3 regions of the Pseudoalteromonas sp. JB197 genome follow, and region 3 is predicted to be linked to each of the others. Evidence: predicted binding sites of a transcription regulator. Region 3 holds the regulator's gene; each other region holds the start of a gene.
What was found. Region 3 encodes LexA, which represses DNA repair genes until DNA is damaged. Its sites were predicted from a motif close to TACTGTATNNNNATACAGTA; they were not measured.
Positions count from the first base shown of each region.

Region 1: uvrD (DNA helicase II) is a predicted target of LexA. The motif match lies at 2,920-2,939, and genes of this name have one in related genera.
Region 2: CIK86_RS01770 (DNA topoisomerase III) is a predicted target of LexA. The motif match lies at 6,160-6,179, and genes of this name have one in related genera.

Region 1 is NZ_NRGZ01000001.1:2,669,146-2,680,102, reverse strand. It holds gene CIK86_RS12710 (GNAT family N-acetyltransferase) at 1-712, opposite strand, end outside; gene uvrD (DNA helicase II) at 690-2,855, opposite strand; gene CIK86_RS12700 (hypothetical protein) at 3,170-3,388, shown strand; gene CIK86_RS12695 (YacL family protein) at 3,503-3,871, shown strand; gene CIK86_RS12690 (dUTP diphosphatase) at 3,978-4,601, shown strand; gene yrfG (GMP/IMP nucleotidase) at 4,617-5,264, opposite strand; gene nudE (ADP compounds hydrolase NudE) at 5,327-5,899, shown strand; gene cysQ (3'(2'),5'-bisphosphate nucleotidase CysQ) at 5,892-6,677, shown strand; tRNA gene CIK86_RS12670 (tRNA-Met) at 6,830-6,906, shown strand; tRNA gene CIK86_RS12665 (tRNA-Met) at 7,102-7,178, shown strand; tRNA gene CIK86_RS12660 (tRNA-Met) at 7,239-7,315, shown strand; gene CIK86_RS12655 (trimeric intracellular cation channel family protein) at 8,016-8,630, shown strand; partial or broken gene CIK86_RS12650 (magnesium chelatase domain-containing protein) at 8,664-9,515, shown strand; gene CIK86_RS12645 (hypothetical protein) at 9,608-10,957, shown strand, end outside.
Region 2 is NZ_NRGZ01000001.1:372,191-383,147, forward strand. It holds gene CIK86_RS01740 (ligand-binding sensor domain-containing diguanylate cyclase) at 1-817, shown strand, start outside; gene dxs (1-deoxy-D-xylulose-5-phosphate synthase) at 888-2,750, opposite strand; gene ispA ((2E,6E)-farnesyl diphosphate synthase) at 2,863-3,750, opposite strand; gene CIK86_RS01755 (exodeoxyribonuclease VII small subunit) at 3,753-3,995, opposite strand; gene pomA (flagellar motor protein PomA) at 4,294-5,061, shown strand; gene CIK86_RS01765 (flagellar motor protein MotB) at 5,064-5,990, shown strand; gene CIK86_RS01770 (DNA topoisomerase III) at 6,193-8,133, shown strand; gene CIK86_RS01775 (amidohydrolase) at 8,159-9,469, opposite strand; gene CIK86_RS01780 (tetratricopeptide repeat protein) at 9,583-10,440, shown strand.
Region 3 is NZ_NRGZ01000001.1:3,082,184-3,093,140, reverse strand. It holds gene ctaD (cytochrome c oxidase subunit I) at 1-1,514, opposite strand, end outside; gene coxB (cytochrome c oxidase subunit II) at 1,514-2,656, opposite strand; gene lexA (transcriptional repressor LexA) at 3,129-3,746, opposite strand; gene CIK86_RS14425 (hypothetical protein) at 4,026-4,292, shown strand; gene CIK86_RS14420 (hotdog fold thioesterase) at 4,391-4,834, shown strand; gene CIK86_RS14415 (hypothetical protein) at 4,837-5,217, opposite strand; gene CIK86_RS14410 (chaperone modulator CbpM) at 5,470-5,790, opposite strand; gene CIK86_RS14405 (DnaJ C-terminal domain-containing protein) at 5,790-6,755, opposite strand; gene CIK86_RS14400 (endonuclease) at 7,013-7,672, shown strand; gene hmpA (NO-inducible flavohemoprotein) at 7,783-8,964, opposite strand; gene CIK86_RS14390 (NnrS family protein) at 9,015-10,247, opposite strand; gene CIK86_RS14385 (hypothetical protein) at 10,247-10,516, opposite strand; gene norR (nitric oxide reductase transcriptional regulator NorR) at 10,677-10,957, shown strand, end outside.

The DNA.
Region 1 (10,957 bases), 410 kb from region 3:
GTTTAAAGCTGCTGTGTGTTGCTCTAAATTGAGTGGCGCAAATAATTACATTTTTATCAGCTAATTTTGCGGCTGCTAGGCCTAATGCGGCTGACTTTCCTCGGCCTCTATCTGCATTGATCAGTAGCGGTCTATTGGCGCGTCCATGAGCTAATTTTACTATTTGTGCTACGCAGTTTTTCTGCGGTTCAAAATCAATATTACTGTGCAGGACATAGTTATAATTATTATTGATGCAGCCAAATTCTTCACTGTAATGCAAGGCCGGTAAGCTTTTAATAATAGAGCTGAAACGCTGATTGAATAAACTATATTGATTGCTGTGGCCATGAGACTGGACACTTTTTAATGCGGGATCTTGCCAGTTATTTAGGTTACCCAGCTCAGGAAGTAATACAAACAATACTCCGCCAGCTCTAACTGTACCAGCAATTGCGGCCAACTTATCGGGGTATAAGCCACTAAAGCCATCGTAAATGGCGTGGGTAAATTCTTGTCCTAATATTTGGTGAATGTGTGCAGGCCATTGAGCATTTTTAAGTGCACAATGTTTAGATAGAGTAAGTGTATTAGTATTTTGTACTAGTGAGTTTGTCAGCTCATAGCACCAATTATCATTGCCAGTAACAAGCACTAGCTGGCGGTGATGCGCGCCAGCTAATTGTTGCTCTAGTTGTATGAGCTGCTTTTTATATAGCTTGTAGTCTTGCATATGCCGTTACTAACCACTTACTACCTAAATCATCAAAGTTGACTTGTACGCGAGATTGCGCACCCGCACCTTCGTAATTAAGTACTGTACCAATACCAAATTTAGCATGCAGTACACGTTGCCCCAAGTTAAAGCCGCTATCTTCAAATGCAGCGTGACTAACTGATGCGCTAAAACGCCCTGCAGCGGGTGGTCGAGATACTTGGGTTTTAATACGAATTTCTTCAACACAGTCCTCGGGAATTTCCCGTAAAAAGCGCGATGGTGTATGGTATTTTTCTTGTCCGTATAAACGACGGCTTTCGGCATGGCTAATATATAGTTTATCCATAGCGCGGGTCATACCTACATAACAAAGGCGGCGTTCTTCTTCTAAACGGCCAGACTCTTCATTACTTTGTTGAGAAGGGAACATACCTTCCTCTACGCCAACCATAAACACTAACGGAAATTCTAAACCTTTAGCTGAGTGCAATGTCATCATTTGTACGGCGTCTTCGTGCTCTTCTGCTTGTCCTTCACCAGATTCAAGCGAGGTATGCGCTAAAAAGCCTTGTAGAGGAGAGCTATATTCTTCTTCCTCAGGCAATTCGTACTGATCGCAAGCGCTAATAAGTTCTTCTAAGTTTTCTACTCGGGCACGGCCTTTTTCACCTTTTTCGGCTTGGTACATTGCCATTAACCCAGAAGTTTGAATAACGTACTTAGCTTGCTCATGTAGCGTTAGATCGCTAATTTTATCTTCAATATGCTCTACTAGTTCGACAAACTTACTCACTGCACCAGAAGCGCGGCCAGATAAATGTTGTTGCTCTACAATTGCTTTTGCTGCATACCAAAGTGGTAACGATTCGGCGCGTGCACAGTCGCGTATATGGCTTAGCGTTTTATCGCCAATACCACGAGCTGGAGTATTAATTACTCGTTCAAATGCAGCATCGTCTTGACGGTTACCTATTATGCGTAAGTACGACAGGGCGTCTTTAATTTCTTGGCGTTCGAAGAATCGCATGCCGCCATAAATACGATACTTTAGGCCTTCTTGTAGCATGGCTTCTTCGAGTACACGTGATTGCGCATTACTTCTATATAAAATAGCCGCATCTTGCAGCGCATTGCCGGCATTTAACCAACTACGCAGTTTACTACTTACAAAACGCGCTTCGTCTAGCTCGTTAAATGCGGCGTAAATAGAAATAGGTTCGCCTTCGTTACCGTCGGTCCATAAGCTTTTACCCATACGCTCTGAGTTATTTTGGATCAGGGCATTTGAGGCTTTTAATATAGTGGCGGTAGAGCGATAGTTTTGCTCAAGACGAATGGTCTCTGCGCTAAAGTCAGTTAAAAAACGTTTAATGTTTTCTATTTTTGCACCGCGCCAACCATAGATACTCTGATCGTCATCGCCAACAATCATAATACTATTGGAGTCGCCAGCAAGTAGTTTTAACCATGCGTATTGTATGGTGTTGGTGTCTTGAAACTCGTCTACTAACATGTGTGCAAAGCGCTGTTGATAATGGTGCAGTAGTGTAGGGTTATTTTTGAGTACTTCGTAGCTGCGCAGTAGTATTTCGGCAAAATCGACTAAGCCTGCTCTGTCGCATGCTTCTTGATACGCCGCGTACACGCGCAGCATCATTTGCTCGTTAATATCGTAGGCTTGAATATCTTTAGGGCGAAGTGCTTCATCTTTTTTAGCGCTTATGTACCAACCAAACTGTTTAGCGGGCCATTTTTTATCATCAATATTCATCGATTTTAATAAACGTTTGATCATACGTAGCTGATCGTCTGAGTCTAAAATTTGAAATGCTTCGGGTAATTTTGCTTCACGGTGGTGCGCGCGTAAAATACGGTGCGACAAACCATGGAAAGTACCAATCCACATACCACCAACCGGCGCTTTTAGCGTCTCTTCAACGCGAGTACGCATCTCTTTAGCTGCTTTATTAGTAAAGGTAACCGCAAAAATACTATACGCTGAGGCTTGCTCAACTTGCATTAGCCAAGCAATACGATGAACCAACACTCGTGTTTTACCAGACCCAGCACCTGCTAATACCAGCATGTTTTGTAGTGGGGCTGCAACGGCATCGCGTTGTTTGTCGTTTAAGCCATCGAGTAATTGTGAAACGTCCATCGTTACGCCTTTTTAATCAATAATGCGGGCAGTATAGCAGGTGTTTTTGTTAGGCTAAATAAAATACTGTTTTTATACACAGCTATTCATAAAATTATGTTCTAAACTAGTAGCTTGATAGCGAATCAAAAACGGAAAAGGTTAAAAAGATATAATAAAAATTGCTAATTTGACCTCAATTTAGTAAAAATCACCACAGCGTTAAACTGATAAAAATACAACTATATGATTTGTAACATTTATTAAATTGGCATAGAGTGTGTAAGTAATTCTATAGCTAAAATATAAAAATTAAATAAACTACAGAGGTTAGTATGTCAGGACAAGGTTCAGGCGGTAACGTAATCGCAGCATTATGTAATATATTTTTCCCGGGGTTGGGGCAGCTAGTGCAAGGGCGTATTCTTGCCGCGCTTATATTCGCTATATTATTTTTTGGTGGTGCGGCATTATGGTTTTTAATTGTGCCAGGAATAATTGCCGCTATTGTATATGTTTGGGCAATTATTGATGCAGCACGTTATAGATCGTGACGTAATTAATATTAAAGCTTTATAAAATAGCGCCTTTTGGCGCTATTTTGCTTTTTAGCGTCTGCAGCTATTTACGTATATAATTGCGCAACTAACGATTTAAAAGTGATACGTATGGAATATCAATTTATTCGCGATCCAATTAGCGGATTACGCATTAAAATAAGTAGCGAGCATGCCATAATTGGCCGCTGGTTAAACGAAGAAATAGGCAAAGATAAAATAGCTATGGTGCAAGCGCTTATTGCATCGGTGAGTTCAAGCTTTGAGCCTTTAACGCTAAAGGGCCAAGAAATAGATTTAATTTTAACGAAAGACGAAGCTCTATTTGAAGCCCATGCTCTGCACCAAGACAGTGAAGATCTTATGGCTTATCAAGACGACGATTTAATGCTTGAAGAAAATGGCCTAAGCAGTGGTTGTGGTTTTGAAGATTTTATAGACCTAATAAACTCATGGCATGAGTTTACGACTTCAAGATAAACATAGTTAGCACACTAATGAAAATATACAGCAATGCACAACAAGCATTTTATCTGTATTATTACACTAATGAAAATTTAGCTAATCAAAAACGACAGGAATTGATATGTCTGCCAATTTAAACAAACTAGTAGTGATGCTAGAAATGCAAAATGCCATGAATACCAAAGTACATGACCAATGGTTTAGCCAAGGGTTTGATTGGTACAGAGCCATTTGGGTTGAGTGTGCAGAAATGCTCGATCATTACGGTTGGAAATGGTGGAAAAAACAAACGCCTGATACCGAACAAGTTATTTTAGAGTTAGTGGATATTTTTCATTTTGGCTTGTCACTCAGAATTGACGGTATCACCAGCTACGAAAAAATAGCTAAACAGCTTGAGCTAGAATTAAGCACTGCCCATCAAGCCGATGACTTTAAGCAAACACTGGAAGTATTGGCGGCATCTGCTGTCGCAGATAAAACTTTTAATGCGGCTGCTTTTGCAGGTTGTATGGCACAAATAGGTATGAATATTGACGATTTATACCGAGGTTATGTAGGTAAAAATACCTTAAACTTCTTCCGCCAAGATCATGGCTATAAAGATGGCAGTTACATTAAAGTGTGGGATGGCCAAGAAGATAACGAGCATTTAGTAGAAGTTGTTAAAAGCCTTAATACCGAACATGCAGATTTTGCAAAATTAGTGTACGAAGGCTTAGAGGCACGATATCCAACAAAATAGTTTGCGCTAAAATAATTAAATTAGCTTGCGATAGTCGGTAACATTTAAGTAATCGGCTATATCGTTATGTGGTTGTTGGCTGTCTGGGTTAGCAACCGCAAGCAAGTGTTCAATACCGTATTGGCGTGCTGCGTTGAGCACAGGAACACTATCATCAACAAAAAGCGTACGGCTTTTATTAAATCCTAAGTCACTTTGCACCTGTTGCCATAAGCTTTGCTGCTCTTTACTTACCCCATATTCATGAGTCGATACGACTCCATCTAAGTAGTTATCAATTGCAGTTTGCTCAAATTTAAGCATTACACACTCAGGGTGGGCGTTAGTAAGTAAAATTAACTCTTTACCTGCTTTTTTAAGTTCAGTTAAAAAGTACGGCACATCGTCGCGCACTTTTATTAAGTGCTTAGACTGTCGCTTTAGTTCCATAATAGGCAGGTTTAACTGTTGCTCCCAATAATCTGAGCAGTACCATTGTATTTTTCCGCTAACGGCTTGGTAGCGTTTTGAAATATCAGCTTGCGCTGCTTCAAAGCTAATATTTTTTGCTAATGCGTGCTGTTGTGGAATAACGTTAAGCCAAAAATGGCTATCGTAATGTAAATCGAGTAATGTTCCATCCATATCGAGTAAAACTGTATCGATTTTTGACCAATTTAGCATGGGCTTTTCCCTGTGAAAAGTTTATGATTAAGCACAACTGCCATGATAGCAAATTAACGCCAATGACACAGAAAAAGCACCCTATACCACCGCAAATCCTCAGTAATAAAGTTGTAGCTAAAAGTCGCTTATTTACCGTGGAATCTTTAGAACTTAAATTCTCTAATAACGAAGAACGTCAATATGAGCGAATTCGTGGCGGCGGGCGAGGTGCAGTAATGATTGTGCCGTTAACTAAAGATAACGAATTACTACTAGTGCGAGAATATTGCGCTGGTACTAACGACTATCAACTGGGTTTTCCTAAAGGGTTAATTGACCCAGGTGAAACACCAGAGCAAGCCGCTAACCGTGAACTTAAAGAAGAAGTTGGTTTTGGTGCAGATTACCTAAAACGATTAAAAGCGGTATCTATAGCGCCAAGTCATTTTAATACCACCATGCACATTATGGTCGCTAAACAATTGTATTCACAAACATTGCCCGGTGATGAGCCAGAGCCACTGGTCGTTGTTAAGTGGCCATTAACCGATTGGCGGTCATTATTAACACAAGACGATTTTACCGAAGCACGCAGTGTAGCTGCTTTATTATTATTAGATCAGTATTTAGCATCAGGAGTCATTGATGAATAAATTACTAGAGCCTTGTATATTATTGGCTGAGCGTGCTGGTGATGCCATTATGGCTATTTATAAAAATGGTGATATTGGCAAAGAGCAAAAGCTAGACAACACACCAGTTACTAAAGCTGATCTTGCTGCTAACGACGTACTTGTGGCTGGTTTAGAGGCATTAGCACCCAATATTCCTATTATGTCAGAAGAAACACCGATCCCAGCATTAGCCGATAGGCAGCATTGGCAACGTTATTGGTTACTTGATCCTATGGATGGTACCGGAGAATTTATTTTAGAAAGTGGCGACTTTGCGGTAAATATAGCACTCATTGAGAATAACCAACCTGTGCTGGGAGTTATTCATTGGCCAACAAAAGGGGTAACCTATTTTGCGAGCGCCGATAATGGGGCATTTAAGCGTAAAAATGGTAGCGATAAGCAAATATTTGTAGCCTCACCCGATAACTTAACGGTTGCAGTGAGCCGCCGCCAAAAAATTGAAGCAGTGAGCCAGTACCTTAACGCCCAATTTACTACCGTTGCTTTAGGGTCATGCTCTTTAAAGGCATGTATTGTAGCAGAAGGAAAGGCTGACTGTTTTTTAAGAATAGGCCCCACTGGTGAGTGGGATACGGGCGCATCACAAATTATAGTTGAGCAAGCTGGCGGCAGTATTACCGATGCAGAGTTTAACCCACTAACTTATAATCAGCGTGAAAGCACTGAAAATCCAGACTTCATTGTAATGGGGCACCCTGATTGGGAGTGGCAAAAAATGATTAACCCACATTAATGGGAATGCTTATAACACCACTTGCTTGCTTTTTGTTCACTTAAACAATAATAATAACTAAAGCCTTGCATTATATGTTTATTCCTATATAGTAGCGCTCTCTTCAAGGCAGGCTCGTAAATATTACGGATTTGTTTTAAAGAAATTACAGGCGCGGGATGGAGCAGTCTGGTAGCTCGTCGGGCTCATAACCCGAAGGTCGTCGGTTCAAATCCGGCTCCCGCAACCAATTTCCTTTAGAGGATTGAGGTTACTGTAAATGTTAGTTAAGGAAAAGCTTGTCGGTCTCAGCTCTTCATTAGCCAGCAAAGGTAGTCGTTTTAAATTCGGCTCCCGCAACCAATTTCCTTTAGAGGATTGAGGTTACTGTAAACTCTAGCTTAAGAGATAAAATAAAGTAGTCGATAGACTTAAAATATACAGGCGCGGGATGGAGCAGTCTGGTAGCTCGTCGGGCTCATAACCCGAAGGTCGTCGGTTCAAATCCGGCTCCCGCAACCAATTTCTAATTGGAAGCTAAGTTGTAATGTAAGCAACTTTAAATAAGTATACAATTTCAGGCGCGGGATGGAGCAGTCTGGTAGCTCGTCGGGCTCATAACCCGAAGGTCGTCGGTTCAAATCCGGCTCCCGCAACCACTGAAATAAATAAGAATAAACAGACACTCTTAAAGAGTGTTTTTTTATGTCTGAAATTTAGTGAGTGACTCATAACCCGAAGGTCGTCGTCACTGCGTGATGCGTTCGCTCTTCATAAACCCTGGCTCCCGCAACCACTGAAATAAATAAGAATAAACAGACACTCTTAAAGAGTGTTTTTTTATGTCTGAAATTTAGTGAGTGACTCATAACCCGAAGGTCGTCGTCACTGCGTGATGCGTTCGCTCTTCATAAACCCTGGCTCCCGCAACCACTGAAATAAATAAGAATAAACAGACACTCTTAAAGAGTGTTTTTTTATGTCTAAAATTTAGTGAGTGACTCATAACCCGAAGGTCGTCGTCACTGCGTGATGCGTTCGCTCTTCATAAACCCTGGCTCCCGCAACCACTGAAATAAATAAGAATAAACAGACACTCTTAAAGAGTGTTTTTTTATGTCTAAAGTTTGGCGAATGACTTACAACCCAAAAGCCGTCGCTTTACTGTTTACCACGTTCAATTGGCTAATCAGGAAGGAGTAATAAACGGCTATAAAGGTTAATTTAACTCATAGGGTTTATAGACTAGTTTTGAATATAAAAGGAACTTAGCAGCTTAATTAGTGCTAAAAGTAGTTATTTTTTCAAACTTAGCGTAGCTTATGTAGCAGTAACGTAAATATTTTAGCAAGAGTAGGCATGACAGAACTTTACCACTGGTTTGATCTAATAGGTGTTGCAGTATTTGCCATATCGGGCACCTTGGTAGCGTATGAAAAGAAGATGGATGGCTTTGGTGTTGTTGTACTTGCTACCGTAACCGCTATCGGCGGAGGAACTGTTCGCGATGTGATATTAAATGTTCCGGTATTTTGGCTGCACGACCAAAGTTATTTTGCTGCAATTTTAGCTGCAATACTACTAACAACGCGACTAATAAATAAGCAAAGAACCATACCCCACTATAACTTACAAATTGCCGATGCGTTTGGTTTAGCTTTTTTTGCCGTGATGGGCACACAAAAAGCATTGCTTGCCGGTATGCCAGATATGACAGCAGTGATTATGGGGGTTATTACTGGATGTTTTGGTGGCCTAATTCGTGATGTACTTGCCCGAGAGATCCCCATGCTGTTAAAGGGCGAGCTTTATGCAACCACCTGTATAGCAGGGGGAATAGTGTACACCTTGTGTATTAACTTTTCGCTTATCGTTGAAGTTGCGATGATTTTGAGTATGTTGATGACTCTATTACTGCGTTTTGCAGCCATAAAATGGGGTATTGTATTACACGTTTTTAAATATCCCGACTAAACTAAAGCTAAAGGGTATTTATTAGGATAGGGAATGTCGTTAGCTCGCATATATTCTCGTGCTCAGGTGGGCATAAATGCCCCCGAAGTGATTGTAGAGGTGCATTTAGGTAATGGTTTGCCTGCTTTTCATATTGTCGGTTTGCCCGAGGCTTCGGTTAAAGAATCTAAAGACAGAGTGCGTAGCGCACTTGAAAATTCTAAGTTTGGTTTTCCCGATCAACGTATTACTGTTAATTTAGCCCCTGCCGATTTACCAAAAGACGGTGGCCGATTCGATCTTGCTATTGCTGTAGGTATTTTAGTCGCCTCAGGGCAAATAGTGTGCTCTGACATTCATAAATATGAATTTTATGGGGAGCTGGCACTTAACGGTGAGATACGTGGCGTAAATGCTATTTTGCCCTCGGTGCTTGCTGCTAAAGAGCAGGACCGTTGCTGTTTTTTACCACTGGCAAATGATAGCTTAGCCAGTTTAGTTAACGGGGTTAAACGCAAAGCCGTAAGCTCTATTGCAGAAGTGTGGGGTGATTTACTTAATCAGCAACCACTGCCGTTAAATATACAATACCCAGATTGCACGCAAGCTCCTGATTTTTTGCTTGATTTAAGTGATGTGAAAGGCCAGCCTGGGGCAAAGCGAGTACTCGAAATTGCCGCTGCAGGAGGCCATAACTTACTATTTTTAGGACCCCCTGGTACGGGTAAGTCAATGCTGGCTCAACGTATGGCAACCATTATGCCAACCATGTCAGATGATGAAGCAATTGCTACTGCGGCGCTTTATTCTATTATTGGCCAGTCGATTGATTTAACTAATTGGCGACAACGGCCATTTCGCAATCCTCACCATACCTGCTCTGCCGTTGCATTAGTCGGTGGCTCGTGTTGAATATACAAATAATTGTCTAAAGTTACAAATAGATGTCATCTTACTAAAAAAGCGTTATTATCCAGTTATCATTATAAGATGTGGAATTGGAATTTTTGTCATACTTTAATGCTAGTCATTTAGAAAGAGAAGAGTGGTTTTGCTCTCCAGATTTATCTCCATTTTTTGAAAGAAATACTGTTAGTGGTTTTCTTAAAAAAAATCACGAATATGTTGCCACTTGGTATGACTATAAACTCGTTACTGAAAAGACAAACACCTTAGTCGCTGTAAAGTTTATCGAATTGACTAAACCCACTTATATCGGTAAAAACGGTGACGAATATCAAAGTTGTGTGGTAGTTAAAGTTCCTATTAATTACTTACATAAAATACCATTCGGTAGTATCTGGCTTAACGGCATATCAAATCAACGTTTTAAGTTGCAGACCTATACAGTTACTATTAATGAAGATAGAAATAACCTGTCCATTAAATCAATTGCTTGGGCTAGGTTTAATAATGAAACACCCTCATTTGAATTTCAGAAGTACATCCACTCGAGTGATATTAATAAATTTGAATGGGATAAAAATCAGTTATTGACGATAGAAAATGACGGCGTTAAATATGCAATACATCCACTGCAATTTTTCATTACTCATTATGGCTACTCTATAGAAATTAATCGTATTCTTTCAGTTTATAATTGGCAAAAAGTAGAAGAAAAACTAAAGCTTAATGACAACCCTAACGTTGATTGTGAGTTGCCGGTGGTGTTGCCGCGCAATCTATCACATAAAGATGCTACTTTTCTATATCATCTGAGATATGATAATTATACAAAAAACAAAATAAAAAAATTAAACTTTCAGATATTGAATTCTAAAGGTAATGATGGGACATATAAAATTCCTTGTTGGCATACTCAAGCCATTACACTTTCTTTTTATGGAATATCTTTAGGTCGTAGTGTGCTTTGTATGCAAATTACGGGTATGACCGTACCTCAGGGAGAGGATATCAACTTATGTTTAGCGCCCAAAGCTGTAACTAAAAAAGTTAAGTTATCCGAGTCTGATGGTAGTGATATTGTTAAATACCGCACTATTAAACAAGAGCGTGAACATGAAATGGAACAAGTGGATACAGCCCTGAATCCTATAAACAACCTTGTTACTACCAGTGTTATAGAGCAATTAAAGTTAATAGGCCAAGAACGGAAAATTAATAAAATTCAAGATATAAATACCCATGAAAACCTTCTGAACACAAAACTAATTTCTTACGAAGAACCTACAAACTTTGGTGTTGGTGAAAAATATGGTGCATTAGGCGGTACAGGTATGGCTAATTGTTTCTACGACGTTATATATAGCGATGTAGGTGATGATGAAAAAACTCGTTTGGATATTGTATGGGAGCATGCAATACGGCTACGGACAGAGTTGGGAGCC
Region 2 (10,957 bases), 2.7 Mb from region 3:
CTTTAGATTACTGATCACAAGTGGTTTCGTTTTATTGTTTTATTTAGTGTTTTGGGTATTTAGAGCGCAAGAGCGCCGTAAACAAGAAGTGTTAGAAGGGTTGATCACTGATCGTACCTTAGAGCTTCGCCAAGCAAACGATAAGCTTAATAAGGTTAACTCACAGCTTAAGCTGGTGAGCCATTCAGATGAGCTTACAGGGTTACGTAGCCGCCGCTTTTTGTTCGACCAACTACCTAAAGATATTGAACATTTTCAGCGTAACTCACAGTCACTGCAAGCGCAGGGCAAGTCGCTAGTATTATTAATTATAAACTTAGATAATTTTAGCCGTATTAACGATGCGTATGGGCCAATTGCCGGAGATAGTTGTTTGCAGCAAATGGCGGTATTACTTAATTCGCGTACTCAGGGCTCAGATTATGTGGCACGTTGGAGCGGCGATGAATTTTTACTTTTATTACGTGACTTTAAATGTAACTTAATTGACAGCTATGTGTCGGATCTTTGCCAAGGAATTGCCGAACATGGATTTCAATTGCCAAATGGTAAAAGCACTCATATTTCGGCCTCAATTGGTTGGTCGTTTTATCCGCTACCATTATTAGGTGGCCAAGTTATTAGCTGGGAAACCTCGATTAATTTAGCTGATATTGCACTGCATCAAGTTAAAAAACGCGGTGGCGATGGGGTCGCTAATATTACCTTTGATGAGCAGTTAGATGCGTTTGAGTTTGAGCAAAACCCTAATGTTGAACAGCAAATAGGCTTGCTACAAGCCAATGGTTTAGCTGATATTAAAGTATGGATGCGATAAGTAACTAATATTTAGATATTAAAAAAGGAGCCTAGGCTCCTTTTTTAATATGCTTTAAATGAGTAGGAGGTTAATTAATAAACGCTTTGATAGCAGTTAATATTCCTTGCTCGCCTAAGCCCATTTCGTCGTGCATTTCGTCTTGTGTACCGTGCTTAATAAATTCATCAGGGATACCCAAGTTAAGAATGCTAACCTGTGCTTTTTGCGTTGCTAAATACTCATTAACCGCAGAGCCAGCACCGCCAGAAATTGCATTGTCTTCAAGCGTTACTATTACATCGTGGCTGTTTATTAACTCATTGAGTAACGCAGTATCAAGCGGTTTAATAAAGCGCATATTAACTAAAGTCGCATTGAGTTCATCAGCTGCTAGTTGCGCGTTTTCAAGTAATGTACCAAATGACAATATAGCCACTTTAGCACCTTGCTTAACAACATCGGCTTTACCAATTTCAAGTAATTGCATATTAGTTGCAATTTCTGCCGTACCAGCACTACCACGCGGATAACGCACAGCAACAGGGCAATTTGCTTGATAACCAGTATATAACATGTGGCGACACTCATTTGTATCGCTTGGCGCCATAATGACCATATTTGGAATGCAGCGCATAAAGCTTAAATCGTACGCACCTTGATGTGTTTCGCCGTCTGCGCCAACAATACCAGCACGGTCAATAGCGAATAACACAGGTAAGTTTTGCAGCGCTACATCGTGAATTAGCTGATCGTACGCACGTTGTAAAAAGCTTGAGTAAATTGCGACAACGGGTTTTAAGCCTTCACAAGCAAAACCAGCGGCTAGGGTTACAGCGTGCTGCTCGGCAATCGCAACATCAAAATACTGATCAGGATGCTCTTTTGAAAAACGCACCATGCCAGAGCCTTCGCGCATAGCCGGTGTTATCGCCATAAGCTTGCTGTCTTGCTTTGCTATGTCGCATAACCAGTCGCCAAATACATTAGAAAATGTAGCCGCACCGGGTTTTGATTTAGGTAAGCTTGATGTATTAGGATCAAACTTAGGTACGCCGTGATAGCCAATAGGGTCGGCTTCAGCGGGTTTATACCCTTTGCCTTTTTGGGTTTTTATATGCAGTAATTGCGGGCCTTTTAAGTTACGCATATTACGCAGCGTATCTACTAACATGTTTACATCATGGCCATCAATTGGGCCAATATAATTTAGGCCTAATTCTTCAAAGAAGGTACCAGGGATCATCATCCCTTTAATATGCTCTTCCATTTTACTGGCAAGTTGCTTAACTGGTGGCACACCCGAGAGTAGTTTTTTACTACCTTCGCGAATGTTAGTATAAAAGCTACCCGATAAAATACGGGCAAAGTGATTTGTTAACGCGCCAACGTTTTCAGAAATCGACATTTCGTTGTCATTTAAAATGATCAACATATCTGATTTTACATCACCTAAGTGGTTCATGGCTTCAAAAGCCATGCCTGCTGTAATAGCACCATCGCCTATAACGGCAACCGTTTTGCGTCCTTTACCTTCTTTTTGCGCAGCAATAGACATGCCCAACGCAGCTGAAATAGAGGTACTAGAATGGCCCACACTAAACGTATCGTATTGGCTTTCTTCGCGAAATGGGAAAGGGTGCAAGCCATCTTTTTTACGAATGGTGTGCATTAAATCGCGACGCCCGGTGAGTATTTTGTGTGGGTAAGCTTGGTGGCCTACATCCCATACAAGGCGATCATCTGGGGTGTTATACACATAATGTAGTGCCACAGTGAGCTCTACGGTACCTAAACCAGACGCTAAATGCCCGCTACTTTGCGATACCGAGTTGAGTAAGTAGTCACGCAACTCATGGCTAAATGCAGGAAGCTTATCTTGTGCTAAGTCTCGCAAGTGGGCTGGTTCGTTAACCAAATTAAGTAATGGATACTTGCTGCTATCAAGTGTCATGGTTTTATATATGTCCTTCGCTAACATCAACTAACTGTGCAAACGCGTTGTTTGAGTTATTTGATGTTCAGTAATAATTTTAGTGCTAAGTTGCAATACATTTAAGCCGTGTTTAGTGGTCACGTTCAATTAAATAGTTAGCTAGTGACGCTAAAGCACTGGTATCGGCGTCTATATTTGCTAACGCTGCATGGGCTTGTTGTATTAAGTTTTGCGCTTTTTCTTTAGCGCCTAGCATACCTAATAAAGCGGGATATGTCGCTTTATTCGCAGCGATATCTGACCCTTGAGGCTTACCTAAAGTAACGGTATCGCCTTCTACGTCTAAAATATCGTCATGTACTTGAAATGCAAGCCCTATGGCATAGCCAAAAGTGGCTAAATTTTCTAACGTGTTTTGACTAACATTGTTCGAGCACAAAGCCCCCAGTGTAATTGCACAGCTTATTAGCGCACCGGTTTTTAACTTATGAATACGCTCAAGTTCAGCCACGGTTATTACTTTATCAGTAGCTGCAATATCAAGCCCTTGGCCTGCCACCATACCTTGTAACCCAGAGGCATGTGCCAGTTCAGCAATCATTTTAACTTGAGCTTGAGCACTACAGTTAAAATTATGCTTGGCTATTAACTCAAATGCTAAAGCTTGCAGTGCATCACCGGCTAAAATTGCGTGTGCTTCACCGTACACTATATGACAGGTTGGGCGTCCGCGACGTAATTCATCATCATCCATAGCTGGTAAGTCATCGTGAACTAACGAGTAGCTATGAATACATTCTATAGCTGCAGCAAGTACGTCTAAATCTTGCTTATCTGCGCCGAGCATTTTACCCGTTGCGTAAACCAAAAAAGGACGCAATCTTTTGCCGCCATTCATTAAACTATAATGGGTGGCGGCTTTTATGGTCTCGTCAGTATTAAGCGATTGGTCAAAATAAAGGTTAAGAGTATTGGCTACATCAGTTTGAGCATGTGTAATAAGTTCTTTAATAGTCACGGCTATTCCATATCATTATCAAAGTCGGTTAATACAGACTTCTCATCTTTGCCCATCAAAATAGCCACCTTTTGCTCAGCTTGTTGCAACTTACTAGACGATGCGCCGGCCAAAGCAATGCCACGCTCAAACTGTTTTAATGACTGCTCAAGCGATAAATCACCTTGTTCCATTTCACTAACGATTGTTGTTAATTCTTCTAGTGCTTGCTCGAAACTTAAGTTTTCAGGTTTTTTAGTCGCCATCTTTATTTCAACTTACATAATAAATTTAGAAGTCAATTTTAGGGGGAATGCTAAACTAGGTCAAAGGATGAAATGGTTTTTTAATAGATAATAGGATTAAGTTAGCTTTATAGGTGTTAATTAGTGTTTTTAATTTAAAAAATTGATAATTAGATAGATAACGCAAGTTGATCTAAAATGGTGCTTAATCTAACTTTTTATGTTTATCTATAAAAATGACTTAAGCAATTCAGTGTCTTGCCGATAAGCAATAAATAACAAACGTTTGCATATAAAAGCAAAAACCTTTGGAGGGAATGTGGATTTAGCAACCATAATTGGGATTATTGGCGCAATTGGCTTAATTGTCATGTCCATGTTTATGAGTAGTAGCGGTGAAGTGGCTATGTTTTACAACACGCCCTCTGTTGTAATTGTATTTGGCGGCTCATTATTTATCGTTTTATCTAATTTTACAGTGACGCAATTTTTAGGCATAGGTAAGGTAGTAACCAAAGCGTTTATGTTTAAGCTTGAAACGCCTGAAGAGCTAATTGAAAAAGCAGTAGAGCTTGCTGATTCAGCACGTAAAGGCGGGTTTTTAGCGCTTGAAGAGGCAGAAATACCGAATTCATTTATGCGCAAAGGAATAGACATGCTTGTCGATGGACACGACGCAGACGTAGTGCGGGCCACACTGCAAAAAGATATTTCATTAACCACGATACGGCATGAAAAAGGCGCTACCTTATTTAAATCTTTGGGTGATATAGCTCCGGCAATGGGAATGATAGGCACCTTAATAGGCCTAGTTGCGATGTTATCTAATATGGATGATCCTAAAGCAATTGGTCCGGCTATGGCGGTGGCATTGTTAACCACTTTATACGGCGCATTTTTAGCAAACGTAGTGGCTATTCCGATTCAAACCAAATTGGAGCTGCGTAAAGACGAAGAGGCAATGAATCAACGTTTAATTTTAGATGCGGTTTTAGGTATTCAAGATGGTCAAAATCCAAAAGTAATAGAAGGTATTTTGAAAAACTATCTTGCAGAATCAAAACGTAAAGTAAACACTGAGGATTAATTATGTCTGATCAAGAGTGCAAGTGCCCACCCCCAGGTTTACCTGCGTGGATGGCGACATTCGCAGATTTAATGTCGCTATTAATGTGCTTTTTTGTGCTCTTGCTTGCGTTTTCTGAAATGGATGTACTTAAATTTAAACAAATTGCCGGTTCGATGAAATTTGCATTTGGTGTACAAAATAAAATAGAAGCTAAAGATATTCCCAAAGGCACTTCAGTTATTGCTATGGAGTTTACCCCGGGCAAGCCAGAGCCTACGCCGATTGAAATAATTCAACAACAAACGGTAGAAATGACCCAGCAAATGTTGGAGTTTCAGGCGGGAGATGAAAGCTCAGCAGGCGGAAGGCAAGAGCAGCGCGGCGATAAACGTGGTGGCGAGTCTCGTAGTACTTCTAAAGAAGAAGCTTCAGGACAGGCACAGGCTGTTTCAGCGGCCGATCAACAGCAAACAAACGACTTAGTTAAAAAAATCGCTCAGCAGTTAGAAAAACAAATAATTGATGGTGCCATAGAGCTTGAATCATTAGGGCAGCAAATAATTATTCGTATTCGTGAAAATGGCTCTTTCCCTTCGGGTAGTGCATTTTTACAACCTAAGTTTAAACCCATTATTCAAGAAATTGGCGTGCTATTAAAAGATGTGCCTGGAGAAATTACCGTGTCGGGGCATACCGACGATTTTCAGGTTTCAAACGAATTATATATTAATAACTGGGATCTTTCATCTAAGCGCGCAGTTGCAGTAGCCAGTGAGCTGCAAAAAGTAGTTGGATTTGATAAAAATAGAATGATGGTAGTAGGGCGTGCTGAAACCCGGCCGTTAGTGCCAAATGACAGCAATGAAGATCGCCGTCGTAATCGTCGCGTTGAAATATCTATTTTACAAGGAAAGGCCAAAGAGTCTGATCCTATCGATGTAAGGTAGCAGTCATTTTATTAAAAACACACTTGGCTTAAGCAAACTAAGTGTAATTGATTTCAGGTGACTTTTAGTCAAAATTAACTAAAAGTCACCACCTCAGCCAAATACCCCAGAGTTCTTAAATAGTTCGATTTAATAAAAACATCCCACACTGTAAATTGATATGCTAAACTACTGTGTATATAAACAGTGGAAGAGCTTGCTTATGAAACTCTATATTGCCGAAAAGCCGTCATTAGGGCGTGCTATTGCCGACGCGTTACCAAAACCGCACAAAAAGCACGATGGCTACATTGAAGTTGCAAATGGTGATTGCGTATCTTGGTGTATTGGTCATTTGCTCGAGCAAGCCGAGCCCGATGACTATGATGAGCGCTTTAAAAAGTGGCAGTTTGAGCACCTACCTATCATTCCTGAGCAGTGGCAATTAAAAGCAAAAACTAAAACTCGCAAGCAACTTACTGTGTTAAAAAAGCTAATCAAACAGGCTACAGCACTAGTGCATGCAGGCGATCCCGATAGAGAAGGGCAATTACTTGTCGATCAAGTTATTGAAGAAGCCAAAATAAGTAAAACTAAAAAGCAGCATATCCAACGCTTATTAATTAGTGATTTAAACTTAGCTGCAGTAAAAAAAGCATTAACGACTATGCGCTCTAACCGTGAGTTTATTCCGTTGAGCGTTTCAGCCTTAGCGCGATCTCGTGCTGATTGGTTGTTTGGTATGAATTTAACCCGCGCTTATACTTTAGCAGGGCAAAAAGCTGGGTTTGGTAACGTACTTTCTGTGGGACGAGTACAAACACCCATACTTGGCTTGGTGGTTAATAGAGATAATGACATAGCAAATTTCGTACCGAAGCCATTTTATGAAGTATTAGCCCACTTAGTCACCCCCGAAAAACAATCATTTAGTGCAAAATGGATACCCAGTAAGGCATGTGAGCCTTATCAAGACGAAGAAGGGCGAGTATTAAATAAAGCATTGGCTGAAAACGTAGCCTCGCGTATCACACAGCAAAATGCTGAGCTAACGGCGCTTGAACAAAAACAAAAAAAACAAACTGCGCCACTGCCTTATAACTTATCTGCTTTGCAGATAGACGCGGCAAAAGCATTTGCTATGCCAGCGCAAAAGGTGCTGGATATATGCCAAACTCTTTATGAGCGTCATAAGTTAATTACCTACCCACGTTCAGACAACCGCTACTTACCTAATGATCATCACCAAGATGCGTCTGTTATTTTAAAAGCTATAAGCACTAATGGCGGGCAAGGTGTTGAGTTAGTAAAAGCAGCTGATAGTAAAAAACGTAGTAAATGTTTTAACGATTCAAAAGTGGCTGCGCATCACGCCATTGTCCCTACGGCAAAACAGTTAAAGTCGGCAAGTTTAGGTAGCGATGAGACAAAGGTTTATCAATTAATATGTCGTCATTATTTAATACAGTTTTATCCCGACTATATTTACAACGAAACTAAAGCAGAGATAACTATTGCTGGCGGGTTATTTAAAGCAAATGCAAAGCAAGATGTAAGCTTGGGTTTTAAGGTGCTAATGGGTAAGTCTGAATTGAAAGATGAAGCCACGCTACCGCCTTTAACAAAAGGCATGTTACTTTTTTGCTCGCAAGGGGAGGTTGTTGAAAAATATACCTCACCGCCAGCGCACTTTAGTGATGCGACTTTACTTGCAGCCATGACAGGCATAAGCCGCTATGTACAAGATCCACAGATAAAAAAAGTACTTAAAGACACCGATGGCTTAGGCACAGAGGCAACGCGAGCGGGGATCATTGAATTATTATTTAAACGCCGTTTTTTAAAACGTGAAGGCAAATTAATTAAAGCAACCGAAACCGGGAGTGCACTTATTAGTGTGCTGCCGCAAGGTTTAGTTCGCCCCGATTTAACCGCTAAATGGGAGTCGAGCTTAGGTGATATTGCACAGCAAGTAATGAGCTATCAGCAATTTTTACAGCCTTTACTTGCCGACTTAAATAGTTTTGTACAACAAGCTGCAAATTGCGATAGCAATGTATTTGCAAAGCTGCCTAAAACTTCAGCTAAAAAGCGTTTTGTTAAACGTGGCCAAAAAACGCCTTATAAAAAGTCAAGTTATAAAAAAAGCTCTGTTACAGGTTAACTACAGAGCTATTATTTTAATAAAACTATTGATTAAACAAAGTTACCGCTGCATTACTCATGGCTTTAATGCCAGTTGGTAGTGCGACTTTATAGTCTGGGGCAAACTTACTTGAATGCAGTGAAGGTAATGTTTTGCCCGCTTTTATTGCACTTGCATATTTTGCTTGGTTAACGCCACCGAGCCAAAATAGTGTGATAGGAATATTTTCGTCAGTGCGGCCATATAAGCCAAAGTCTTCACCTGCCATTACAGGGAGGGTTTCAAGCACATTTTCATCACCAATAGCGCTGGCAATACTTTGACGCACAAGGTTGGTTTGTGCCGGATTGTTATATGTAGATGGAATTGACTCACCTTCATGTACTTGCACCTTAGGGTAGAGCGCTTCCTCAAGGCCTGCGCTTTGTGCAATACCGGCGGTAATGCGTTTAATTGCTGCAATTTGTGCATTTCTAATATCAGGGTTATAGCTGCGTAATGTAAGTTGTAACTTTACTTCATCAGAAATTACATTATGTTTTGAGCCACCATGAATAGATCCAACAGTAATAACTGATGGCTCAAGCGGTGAAAGCTCACGACTCGTAATAGTTTGCAGTGCAAGCACAGTGCGCGCAGCAATAATAACCGGATCAATAGTGGTATGCGGATAAGCTCCATGTCCGCCTTTACCCTTTATAGTTATATCAACAGAATCGACGCTGGCCATAGTATATTCGTTTTTCATCGCAACTTTACCGGCAGGCACACTTGCACTTACATGTAGCGCAATTATGTGATCAGGTTTTGCATATTTACTAAATAAGCCTTCTTTTAGCATGGCTTTAGCGCCACCGCCTACTTCTTCTGCGGGTTGTGCCACCATCATTAGCGTGCCTTGCCATGCATTTTTGTGAGCAATTAGTTGTTCAGCAGTACCAATGAATGAGCTCATATGTATATCGTGACCGCAGCCGTGCATAACACCTACTTTTGCACCGTGCTCGTCTATTACTGTTACTTTAGAAGCATACGCCTTACCTGTTTGTTCTGTAATAGGTAAGCCGTCAGTATCGGTACGTATCATTACTGTGGGGCCATCACCATTTTTGTAAATGCCTACAACGCCAAAACCACCCACATTGCTTGTAACTTCAAAACCAAGCTTGTTTAACTGCGCTGCTATTTTTTTTGCGGTTTGTTGCTCGTGATACGAAAGCTCGGGTGATTGATGCAGATCGAGGTAAAAGCTTTCAATGGCTGGCATGCTGCTATGTAAATTTAAGTCTAATGATTTAGCCGCCAATAGAGGGCTAGCTAATAATAGCGCTGTGCCTAAGTAAGTTAACTTCATGATTTTCCCTTATTGAGATAAATGTATATCCAAGTGATTTAGATATATGACTTGTAATAATTATGTTCAGCACCATATAAAAACCTAAATAAATGAATATGGCAACCAATTCAATGAGCAACATAGTTAGTATCAACGCGCAAAATTTTCAGCAAGTACTCGGCGAAACATCACAACAAAAGTTGGTACTGCTAAACTTCTACTCAGCGCAAAGTCCTGAATGTATTAACCAGGCAGCAATATTAGATAAATTAGCCGCTGAATATACCGCCTATATAGTAGTAGCAAATTTAGATTGCGATGCCGAGCAAGCTCTGGCTTCGCAATTAGCACAGCAAGTTGGTTTACAAACACTACCAACACTGGTGTTGTTAAAAGACTCAGCGCCCGTTGATGTATTATCGGGTGCCCAAGCTGAAGCGAAAATTCGTGAAGCATTAGCTAAACATTTACCCGCTCAACAAGACTTACTATTAGAGCAAGCAAAGCAAGCATTATTAAAGTCAGATTTAAATGCCGCGTTTAATTATGCAAAGCAAGCTTATGAAATTGACAACAGCAACGCGCGTATTAAATTAGTACTTGCAGATATATGTATTCAAATTCATAAAGTAGATGAAGCGCAAGCACTAATTAATACAATAGATGTACAAGAGCAAGATGCTTACTTTAATAATATAAAAGCAAAATGCGAAGCTGCGCTTGAAGCAAAAGATTCACCAGAGATTAAAGAAAAGCAACAACAAGTAGAAAAGTACCCAAATGACTTAGAATTAAAAGAAGAGCTAAGTATTTTACTCAATGAAGCCGGCAGAAAAGAAGAAGCATTAGATGTACTATTTACAGTGCTGCAAAAAGATCTGAATTTTAACGAAGCAAAACCAAGTTTTTTAGCTATTATTGCCTCTTTACCCTACGGTGATGCACTTGCAGCAAAGTATCGTCGCAAGTTATATAGTATTTTGTACTAAAACTTAATAACTATTACTTTTAAAAGCACCTTATCTAGGTGCTTTTTACATTTTTAAGTTTATAGCAATATAACAGTAAGCTTGTTTAAGGAATAAAACACGCAGTTATCCACAGGGTTTTGTGGGTAACCTGTGAGCCTGGCTTGTGTATCTTTGGGGTAAAAATTAAATGCAAAAAAGGCGATAAAAACGCTTGCGTAAAATCTGCGGCTCCCTATAATGCGACCCCACTGAGAAGGGATATGGCGACGCGCAGCGGACGAAGCATAGCGAGACGCGAACTACTCAGAGAGTTAAATAAAACTTCGGTTTTAAATCTTCCAAAAAGAAAGTTTAAAACAAAGTGTTGACTCGAAAAATAAAGGATGTATTATACGCATCCCTTGAGACGCTAAAGCGACTCAAAACGTTCTTTAACAATATAAAGCAATCATCTGTGTGGGCACTCGTACAGATTGAGTTCTAACAGCCAAGCTTGGTTCGCTAAGTAAGGCAAACAAATTAGAGCCTCAATTGA
Region 3 (10,957 bases):
TCCCACACTTTTGCAGGAACCTTGTCGCCGCCGCGTGCGCATTTAATCACTACAGCTACAAACAACAACTGCGATAATCCAAAGGCAAAGCCGCCAATACTAATAATGGCGTTAAAGTCAGCAAACTGTAGCGCATAGTCGGGTATACGGCGTGGCATGCCTGCAAGCCCTACAAAGTGCATAGGAAAAAACAATACATTTACGCTTACCAGCGATAACCAAAAATGCCATTTAGCCAGCGCTATGTTATACATATTGCCAGTCCATTTAGGCAGCCAATAATACGCGCCTGCCATAATAGAAAACACCGCTCCCGTTACCAGTACATAATGAAAATGTGCCACTACAAAGTAGGTATCATGGTACTGAAAATCAGCCGGTGTAATGGCCAGCATCAATCCCGAAAAACCACCTAAGGTAAACAACACAATAAAAGCAATACTAAACAGCATGGGGACTTCAAACGTAATTGAACCGCGCCACATAGTGGCTACCCAATTAAATATTTTTACTCCAGTGGGCACCGATATCAGCATAGTCGCGTACATAAAAAATAGCTCGCCAGCCACCGGCATACCGGTAGTAAACATATGATGCGCCCACACTGTAAAACTCAACAACGCAATTGACGCCGTGGCATATACCATGGAGGAATAACCAAAAAGTTTTTTACGCGAAAAGGTAGGAACTATAGTAGAAATAATGCCAAAAGCCGGCAAAATCATTATGTATACTTCGGGGTGGCCAAAAAACCAAAATATGTGCTGAAACATCACCGGATCACCGCCACCAGCTGCATCAAAAAAGCTGGTTGCAAAGTATTTATCGGTGAGCACCATGGTCACTGCACCTGCGAGTACCGGCATAACCGCAATTAATAAAAATGCCGTTATCAGCCAAGTCCATACAAACATAGGGACCTTCATCCAAGTCATGCCTGGGGCACGCAAGTTAACTATGGTTACAATTACATTAATTGCCCCCATAATGGAGCTAATACCCATAATATGCACAGCAAATACAAACATGGCGGTATTGTCATTACTGTAGGTTGTGGACAGCGGCGCATAAAAAGTCCAACCAAACGCAGGACCGCCACCGGGCATTAATAGCGATGATAATAAAATTAAAAACGCGAATGGTAAAATCCAAAAACTCCAGTTATTCATTCGGGGTAAGGCCATATCAGGCGCGCCAATCATTAATGGCACCATCCAGTTAGCTAAGCCAGTAAAGGCCGGCATAACGGCACCAAATACCATAATCAACCCATGAACCGTGGTCATTTGATTAAAAAAGTGAGGATCGACTAATTGCAATCCTGGCTGAAATAACTCAGCGCGGATCACCATAGCCATAGCACCACCAATAAAAAACATAGTTAGCGAAAAAATTAAGTACAAGCTACCTATATCTTTATGATTTGTGGTATATAACCAACGCTTAAAGCCTTTAGCAGGATGATGAGCGTGGTGAGCTTCATTAATGTCAGGTTGTTCTACTATGCTACTCATTAGTTCGCCTCCCCATCGGCATCAAGTGCTGCCTGTATTTCACTTGGTTGAATTACATCACCGGTATCATTACCCCATGCATTACGCTTATAAGTAATTACCGCTGCTAATTGCTTTATAGAGAGCTGTTTAGCAAAGGCTTGCATGGCTGTGCCGGGGCTTCCGTGAATAACAATATCAATGTGGTCTTTTATATCGCCAAGCACTATCGGGCTGCCTTTAAGTGCAGGAAAAACGCCTGGCAAACCTAACCCTGTGGGCTGATGACATGCAGCACAATTGGCCATATACACTTGCTCACCCAAAGTCATTAATTCTTCTTTAGGGAGTGTTTGGTCAAGTAATGCAGCATCTGCTGCTGCTGCTTTTTGCTTTGCTTGTTTAGCATCTGCTAGCCAAACTTTAAAATCGGCCTCTGACTTAGCCTCTACTACCACTGGCATAAAGCCATGATCTTTACCGCATAGCTCAGCACACTGACCGCGATAAATACCGACTTCGTTTATGTTGGTCCACGTTTCGTTAATAAACCCCGGGTTTGCATCTTTTTTAATAGCAAAATCGGGCACCCACCAAGAATGAATAACATCGTCGGAGGTCATTAAAAAGCGTACTTTTTTATTGATCGGTAATACCAGAGGCTTATCTACCTCAAGTAAATAGTTGGGGTTTTTATCGGCTAGGTTAGCAATTTCATTTTGCGGTGTGGCAAGTATTGAGTAAAACTCAACATCTTCCCCCATATATTTGTAATGCCATTTCCATTGTGAACCAGTTACTTTAATAGTGATATCCGCTTTACTGGCATCTTCCATCGCTATTAATGTTTTAGTTGCGGGGACTGCCATTGCTATTAAAATAACAAATGGAATTGCTGTCCAGAGTATTTCTACTTTGGTACTTTCGTGAAATTGAGCAGCAACTGCTCCTTTAGATTTACGATGATGAATAAGTGCCCAAAACATAACGGCAAATACAATCACGCCTATTACACAGCATATTAAAAATATGGTCATGTGTAGTTGATAAACATTATTACTTATATCGGTTACGCCTTTGCGCATATTATATTGGCTATTTGCCAATGCTAACTGCGGAAAAACAAACAATATAAGCCACAAGGTAGAGCTCAATTTACCCATGTGACAGCTCCTTTAATACTGTTGCGAGTGCAAAACAAAAAGACATAAGCTTTAAATGCCAATTTGTTATTTTTTATTTTTGTATTGCTGCCGGATATATAAATATATTTTCTCAAAACTAAAGCTGTGAGTTATTGTTAGTCCAGCCTATTAACAATTAGTTAATAATTGAACAACTAGCAAGTTTTAGTTTGAAAAACAATCAAATAATATTAGGGGATTAGCGTAAATATGGGATTTATTTAATTTTGTTCTAAGCAGGAAGTGAGCAACAGCAAGGGTTACAAATAAAAAGACAGCGATAACGAGTATTAAATACTTAAATGATAAAAAACATAAACTTAATATAATTTTTTCATTGCAGCGGAATTTTCACAAAAAAAAGCAAAAAAAAGCGCACTAAAAAGTGCGCATTAATTATCTGAGCTATTAAATTATGCCGATATTTTACATAGCTATAACAGCTTAATTGTCACATCCAGTCAGCATTACGAATAACCCCAACAGCTAAGCCTTCAATATTAAAAGATTCCTTTTCAAGATCCACTTCTATCGACGAAAATTCTTTATTTTCAGCATGCAATAATACTTTTTTGCCTGCTTTTTCTAAGCGTTTTACCGTTACATCGTCATCAACGCGGGCAACAATAACTTGGCCATTTTCGGCAACTTGAGTGCGATGAACAGCCAGTAAATCACCATCCATAATACCAATATCTCGCATACTCATACCATTTACACGCAATAAAAAATCGGCAGCGGGTTTAAACATTAACGGGTCAATTTTACAATGGCTCTCAACATGTTGTTGCGCCAAAATAGGTTCGCCGGCAGCTACACGGCCTATTAACGGTAAACCAAGTTGTTCTGGTTCATCTTCTTCAATAAGTTGAATACCACGGCTAGCGCCTGGTTTCATTTTAATAGCGCCTTTTTTAGCCAGCGCTTTTAAATGCTCTTCTGCTGCATTAGCACTTTTAAAGCCTAATGTTTGTGCAATTTCTGCGCGTGTAGGAGGCATACCAGTGTCTTTAATAAACACTTTAATAAGTTCGAGTATTTGCGCTTGGCGGTTAGTTAATGGTCGCATACAACTGGTTTTCCATACAGTACATTTAACTGTGAGTATATACAGTTATCTGAAAATCGCAAATTTAAATTACTCCTCGCCTTTGCTGCCAAAGGTGGCATTGGTCTAAGCTTAAAATTACCAAGTAAATTACAGATAAAATTACGCAGATCACGATAGTGTTAGTTTTACGTTACATTAATTACATAACTACTAAGTTGTTGCTGTTATTAAAAATTAGTTAGCTATCGTTTTTGTAATGGGCCTTAACTTCATCAATGTGAATTAACGGAGAGTGTTATGAATATCACTGTAGCGGTAATAATTAACGGTCCTAAACGTAAAGTATGGGCGGCAATAACTGACATCGAAAACAGTGCCAATATGCTGTCACTTACCGCCGCCGAACCTAGCACCTGTTTAACCATGACTTTTTCTGATAGCTCTGAGTCTATTTGGGTAAAAATGCTCTCTGCAGTGATAGGGTTTTTTCTTAAAAGTTCGATGCGTAAAATGCTAAAAAAAGACCTCGATGAAATTAAGCACTATGTAGAAAGCAAAAAGTAGCACTGTATTACCATGCAGTAGCTGCACTAATTTGGCTATCATATCGCCATGAAAAATCGTATTATCGGTTATCGTTTTCAACCTTTAAAGGAGTAACAATGAGTATTTGGCATCAACCTATTACTTTAGCGTTTTGTAAGCAGTTAGACCAAGGCATAAATGGCCAAGGTACACTGATGAAAACCATGGGGATTGAAATAACTGAAATTGGTGATGATTACTTAGTTGCCACTATGCCAGCAATTCCTGCGCACCATAACCCTATAGGCATGGTGCATGGCGGAGCAAACGTGGTTTTAGCCGAAAGTGTTGCCAGCTACGCGGCTAATTTTGTGGTCGACTTCACTAAATTTTATTGTGTAGGGCAAGAGATCAGTGCCAGCCATTTAAAAGCCTCGCGTAATGGCACCTTAACCGCCACCGCAAAAGCGTTTCATATTGGCAAGCGTAGCTCAGTATGGGAAATAAAAATAACGAATAGTCGCGGCGAGCTTTGCTGCGTATCAAAAATGACCGCAGCTGTTGTAGAGCGCAAAGGCTAAGGCTATTTTTCTAGCGGGTAAATAGTAATTTCCATGCCTGCACCAATTGCCGATATACGTAATAATGTATCGGCGTGCAGCGCTTGGTTAAAACACTTTGGCGAAGTGCCCGATTCAAAACCAATATCAAAGGTACGGCGCGAACAACTCAACCATTGCTTAAGTGCAGCCCGCGAGCATGACTCTACTAACTCACATAAGTGGTTAATTGCTTTATCCGGTGAAGATATTTCGCCTGTTACTTCTATACGCGCTAACTGACGGTATTCGTCTTTATCATAATGTAAAATAGTGGCGATTTTTTTTAGGTCAGCTACAAGCACGCTAATATCTTGCTTTGACTCAAGCTCTAGGTCTACATTTAAAAATTGAATTTCCGACATTGTCTACTGTTTATCCTCTAATTAGTTCGCTGTAAACTTTAACGCAGTTTTACGCTTATACCAAATCAACTCTGCAATATTCACCTTTTTTATCTGAATAGTCGGCTATTTTTACGCATTTATTGACGCTTTACTTACTCTTATTTCACGAATAAAAAATATTTAAGCACCAAAAGCTCACTATTATAAAAGTGCTGAGCTAGATCAATAAAAATAGCTAGCTACTCGCATTTAAAATTTAACCACTATTTTTTATTCTAAATGTTTAAATCGACTTAAGTGCTGCTTTAACATTTGGTTTTCAGCAATCAACTCATCCCGTTCATCCAATAATTGTAAAACCAAAGCAATAGCAGACCAATCTAACGATAAGTCATGCTGAATACGCGCAGCCTTTTTAACTAAGATCACTGTTGATATCGTAAATTGCCATTCTGTAACGCGCTCGCCCTCAATAGGAATAGCAATGCTGTGCTCAACCAATTCATATAATATGGCTTCGCTAATATCACTACTCACACACAATTCTTGGCTAGTGAGTAAATTGCCTTGTGGTGCCTCGATAATTTTCATTATGACTTGCTCCAATTGCTACGGGGGTCAAAATGGGCTTTTTCGGCCAGCTCTTGCCAAAGCTTTTTGCTAACATCATCACTCAATGCTGGATTAACAATTTTAATCACAGCAAATAAGTCACCTTTGGCTTTTTTACTAATTAACCCTTTACCTTTAATGCGTAAACGTTGACCCGATTGACTATTAGCTGGAATAGTTAGTTGGATTTTTCCGGCTAATGTAGGTAAATTTATTTTAGTGCCCAAAGCAGCTTCCCATGGTGCAAGAGGTACCACTATGTTTAGGTTATGCCCCTCAACGTCAAATAATGGATGAGGCACTAAGCGAATTTGCAAATACAAATCGCCATTAGGGCCATTTGCCGAACCTAATCCACCTTGGCCTTTTAAGCGAATGCGTTCACCATTAACCGAGCCTGCAGGAATTTTAACTTTAAGCGATTTTTTAACTTCAGATACACGGCCACTACTGTCTCGCTGCGGCAGCATAAACTCAATTGGTTTAACGGTATCGACTAACGTTTCTTCAAGAAATACCGGGAATTCAATTTCCACATCTTGTCCTTTTTGCGCACGAGCGCCACCAGTTCTGCCCTGCCCGCCATGGTTAAACCCACCTGCGCCGCCAAACATTGAATTTACAAAATCAGAAAACTCCTGTTCGGCTTGGGGATCACCTTGCTGATAGTGGTTTTGTGACGAGCCATAGCTACCGCCATAATTTGCTTGCTGCTGAGCACGGTTTTGTTGATTACGACGTAACACATCGTATTTAGCGCGCTCTTCTTTGTTGTGAATAACTTCGTAAGCTTCACCTATCTCTTTAAACTTTTCCTCGGCTTGAGGTTCTTTACTTACATCTGGATGATATTTTCTAGCTAGCTTTTTATAAGCTACCTTAACCGCTTTATCGTCTGCATCGGGCGATACTCCAAGCACGGCATAATAATCTACAAATTTCATTCGCAATCCAAATCACAAACTTATGAGCTTTCATCATACTCTTTAAGTAACAACTTTTGTTTATTTAAACAACAATTTAAAGTAGATAACCTGAGCTCCGGATAATAAAACTAAATATAACTATGATTCAATACGTTAGTAAATCTCTTAACCAGAGCTAAGGTTAAATACTAAAGAACGGTAAATATGGCTTTAAGTAAACTTTATCTTTTAGCTTCAAGTCATTAAACTAGCCGCTCCTGTAGTTCACGTATGTGATGGATATGACTCGATTTATTTTAGCCTTGTTGGCTTTTTTTGTATGCTTTTCGCTATCGGCTGAAGAATTCACTCGGTTTTCAACCGCTAAAAGACACCTAATTAAAACCCTCCCTAGTAATGCTAAAAGTATTTACTGTGGCTGCGATATAAAAAAACAGGGTAAAAAACTAGTTCCCGACCCCACTAACTGTGGCTATGTGCCACGCAATACACATACCCGCTCAGGTAACGTAAATGCACGCGCTTTACGCATAGAATGGGAGCATATTGTGCCTGCCTGGGAGTTTGGCCACCAATTACAATGCTGGCAAGATGGCGGGCGTAAAAACTGCCGTAAAGTAAGTGCTAAGTTTAGAAAGATGGAAGCCGATATAAACAACTTAGCTCCTGCTATTGGTGAAATTAACGCAGATCGTTCTAATTATCGATTTGGAATGCTTAGTGAAAGCGCCACCCAATACGGTCGCTGTGAAGTTAAAGTTAACTTTAAACAACGAGTAATAGAGCCTCCTTTTTATGCCCGTAAACAAATAGCCGACGCCTATGCCTATATGCAAAAAACTTACGGCTTAAAAATATCAAATAAACAACAGCAGTTATTTAATGCTTGGCAACAACAAGCGTATGCCGCGCAAACCAATACCAAAAAGCTTTAATTTAAAGGTATTAGGAGCCAGTTTAATATTTAACTGCACAAAAAAGCGCGCTATTGGTTGAAGTAATTTCCAATAGCGCGCTTTTTTAATTTAGTTTTATTTTATAAGCATTACAGGTCTTGATGCGGACCAAAAATTTCGTAATGAATGTGTCCGTTATTAACGCCTAATTCTAACAGTTGTTTTTTCACAAAGGCCATAAAATTAGCGGGTCCACACAAGTAAAAGTCGCCGTTGCTCAGTGGCAATTGCGCTTGTACTGCGTGTAAATCCATAAAACCGGTAAAATCAGCTCCTGCATCGCCTTGATTAAACCAAGTCATGGTTTGTAAGCGCGGGTAAACAGTGCTTAGTTCATTTAAATAATTAGCAAATGAGTGCTGCTGAGTATTTTCGCAAGCATGCAAATACATAATATTTTGATTAGAAGTATCGCTTAATAGCGTCTCTAACATTGCTACCATTGGCGTTTGCCCAACACCCGCTGAAATAAGCACAGCAGGGCTGGTGTTATTTCGTAAAAAGAAATCCCCTGCAGGCGGATATAGCTCTACTATTGCGCCTTGCTCTAGTGAGTGTAAATGGTTAGACACCATGCCAGGGTTTGGTAATAACTCTTTTTTAACGCTAATACGGTAGTTTTTACCATTACTTTTTTGCGAAATAGAATACTGGCGGATCTCTTCATATTCACTAGCCTCTGGCTTAACTTTAATACCTAAATATTGACCCGGTTTATGGGCAATTACTGCATCGCCATCAACTGGCGTAAGCGTAAAGCTAGTTACCAGCTCTGACTCTGCCTGCTTATTAGTTATTGCAAACTGACGTGTGCCTGCCCAACCGCCTAAGTTATTTTTGCTGTGCTCGTATAAAGCAGCTTCCTCAGTTATACAAATATCAGCAAGTACGCCATACGCTTCACGCCAAGCATATTCAACATCTGGCGTGAACTGCTCAGGAATAAGCTCTTTCAGCGTGCCAATTAAATGTGCACCAACAATTGGGTAGTGCTCCGGCAAAATATTTAAACTAGTATGTTTATGGTTAATACGTCCAAGTGCCGCTTTTAACACCTCTAAATTATCAATGTTTTGTGCATAAGCAGCCAATGCGTTAAATAATGCAAATTGTTGACGGCCGGTATCTTGGTTGCTCATATTAAAAATATTTTTAAGCTCAGGATTATGACTAAATAAACGCTTGTAAAAATGATCAGTAACAACCGTACCTGCCTCTGCTAATAAAGGAACAGTACTTTTAACAATTTCAATAGTTTTATCAGATAACATCTAGGTTTTCCTACGTGTGAATAATACCCAATTAATAAAATAGGTATAGGTTAACCACGACGCCCATCAACACGACGCTGTGTTAAAATAGGTGTGCAGTGAATTAAAAATAATAAAAAGGCAATTAGCCACAGCCCAGCACTTAGCTGCCAAGCTAGGTGTGGCCCAATAACAAAAGGCAGTAAAGAACGAGTAATCCCAGCCACTAACACTAAAGCAAAAGCAACCGCCATATAATGTGGAATAGTCAAAGAGCGCCCGGTATGCCCATGAGATACGCGTGTCATCATGGCTAAAATCATCATCCCTATGGTACTTATGGTAATGAGGTGTAATGCATCTTTAAATAAAATAACACTGCTGTAAAAACTCACGGCTACCAGCATTAAACCTACACCTAGTGCCAAGTACGAAAAATGCAAAGACCATAACAAAGGAACTTTAAGTACGTTTTTATCCCACCAATAAAAACTACGAATTAAATGCAGCACAGCAACAACAGCAAGTGCCCAGCCTGGGTTTAGCTGATTAAAAAATAACTGACTAAGAAAAAACACCGCAATACTAAAAACGCTCATATACAGTAATACTGAGTCAACGTTAGCTGTACGTACCTGCGCTGTTAAACCAAGGCCTTTACTGGTAAAAAATGGCAATACACGCCCTGCTACTATGCCAATTAATAAGGTCATCAGTAATACTGCTGTATCAACAATGGCGAGCGCAAACTGCATGTTTTGTTCAATCAGCAGGGCCAAGTAAACAATATTTAACGTACACAGCGCCGCTAATAACACTAAAAATTGATAGTTATTTTTGCTTTTAGCGGTTAATAACATATTAGCTAATGCTGCAATAACACCTAGCCACCATGCGAGCTGTAACACTAACACCGCATATAAATTAAATTGTGCAAAAGCAGGCAAAGACACAAAAAATGCGCCTCGCGCCCCAAGCCATAACAGCGTTAATAGCATTAACTTTTTGCCACTAATGCTAGGTACTCCAGTCCAAGTTTGCGCGGCGGTAAGTAAAAAACCCACTGCAACAACACCTGCAAAACCAAATAACATTTCATGGGCATGCCATAATGTAGCGGGGATTGTTAACTGCCAAGTTGCACTACCCGTTAAAATTAATAACCAGTAGCCTATTGAACTAAAAGCCAACAAGCCTGCGGCTAAAAAATAGGGTCTAAATGGCAGCATCCATACTGGCCACTGCGTTATTTGGTAAAAGCGAATATTAGCCGGTACCGGCTGAGATAAATTAATAGGTCGCATTAACGAACTTCCTTCCCCATGCCATGCAGTGCGATACAACGCAGCACATAGCTAATTTTTAAAATAGCAGCAATAACAATAGTGCTAATATGTGCCGAAATTTGCACCGGTATAGAAAAGTAATCGGCAAAAGGGTAGCTAATTAAAATACTGGTTATTAGTAATGCACAACTAGCTGCTAATAATGAGTTTGCCACTAGCAGTAGTTTTTTCAGTAAACAAGCTGTCTCAATTTTGTAGCTTGGATTATGTATAACCAAGGTGTTCATAACGGCCTCAACAACTAATGCACTTAACTACCTATTACACTTATCGTGCCAATAAAATAAACATATATATTTCAATGAACTAACTTATCCACCTTTGCTTTTTATGTCTTTATGACCTACCATAAATCAAACCAAAAAAACATATAAGAGTCATTTTGACATGAACAGCGCAGTTAACTTCACTGCCGTAGCGGTAAAGCTGGCTCAAAGCACATTAGATAAAAACTGTTTTGAGCAATTACTTACTGTCCTTGAAACAGTGATTGCCAGTGATGCCAGCGCACTGCTTGAGCTACAAGGTGAGCAGCTCAAGCCACTTGCAATTAAAGGCTTAATGCCAGATAGCCTAGGGCGGCGTTTTAAGCTTAGTGAGCATCCGCGCTTAGAAGCTATTTGTAATACTCAGCAACCACTGCAATTTGCCCATGACTGTCCATTGCC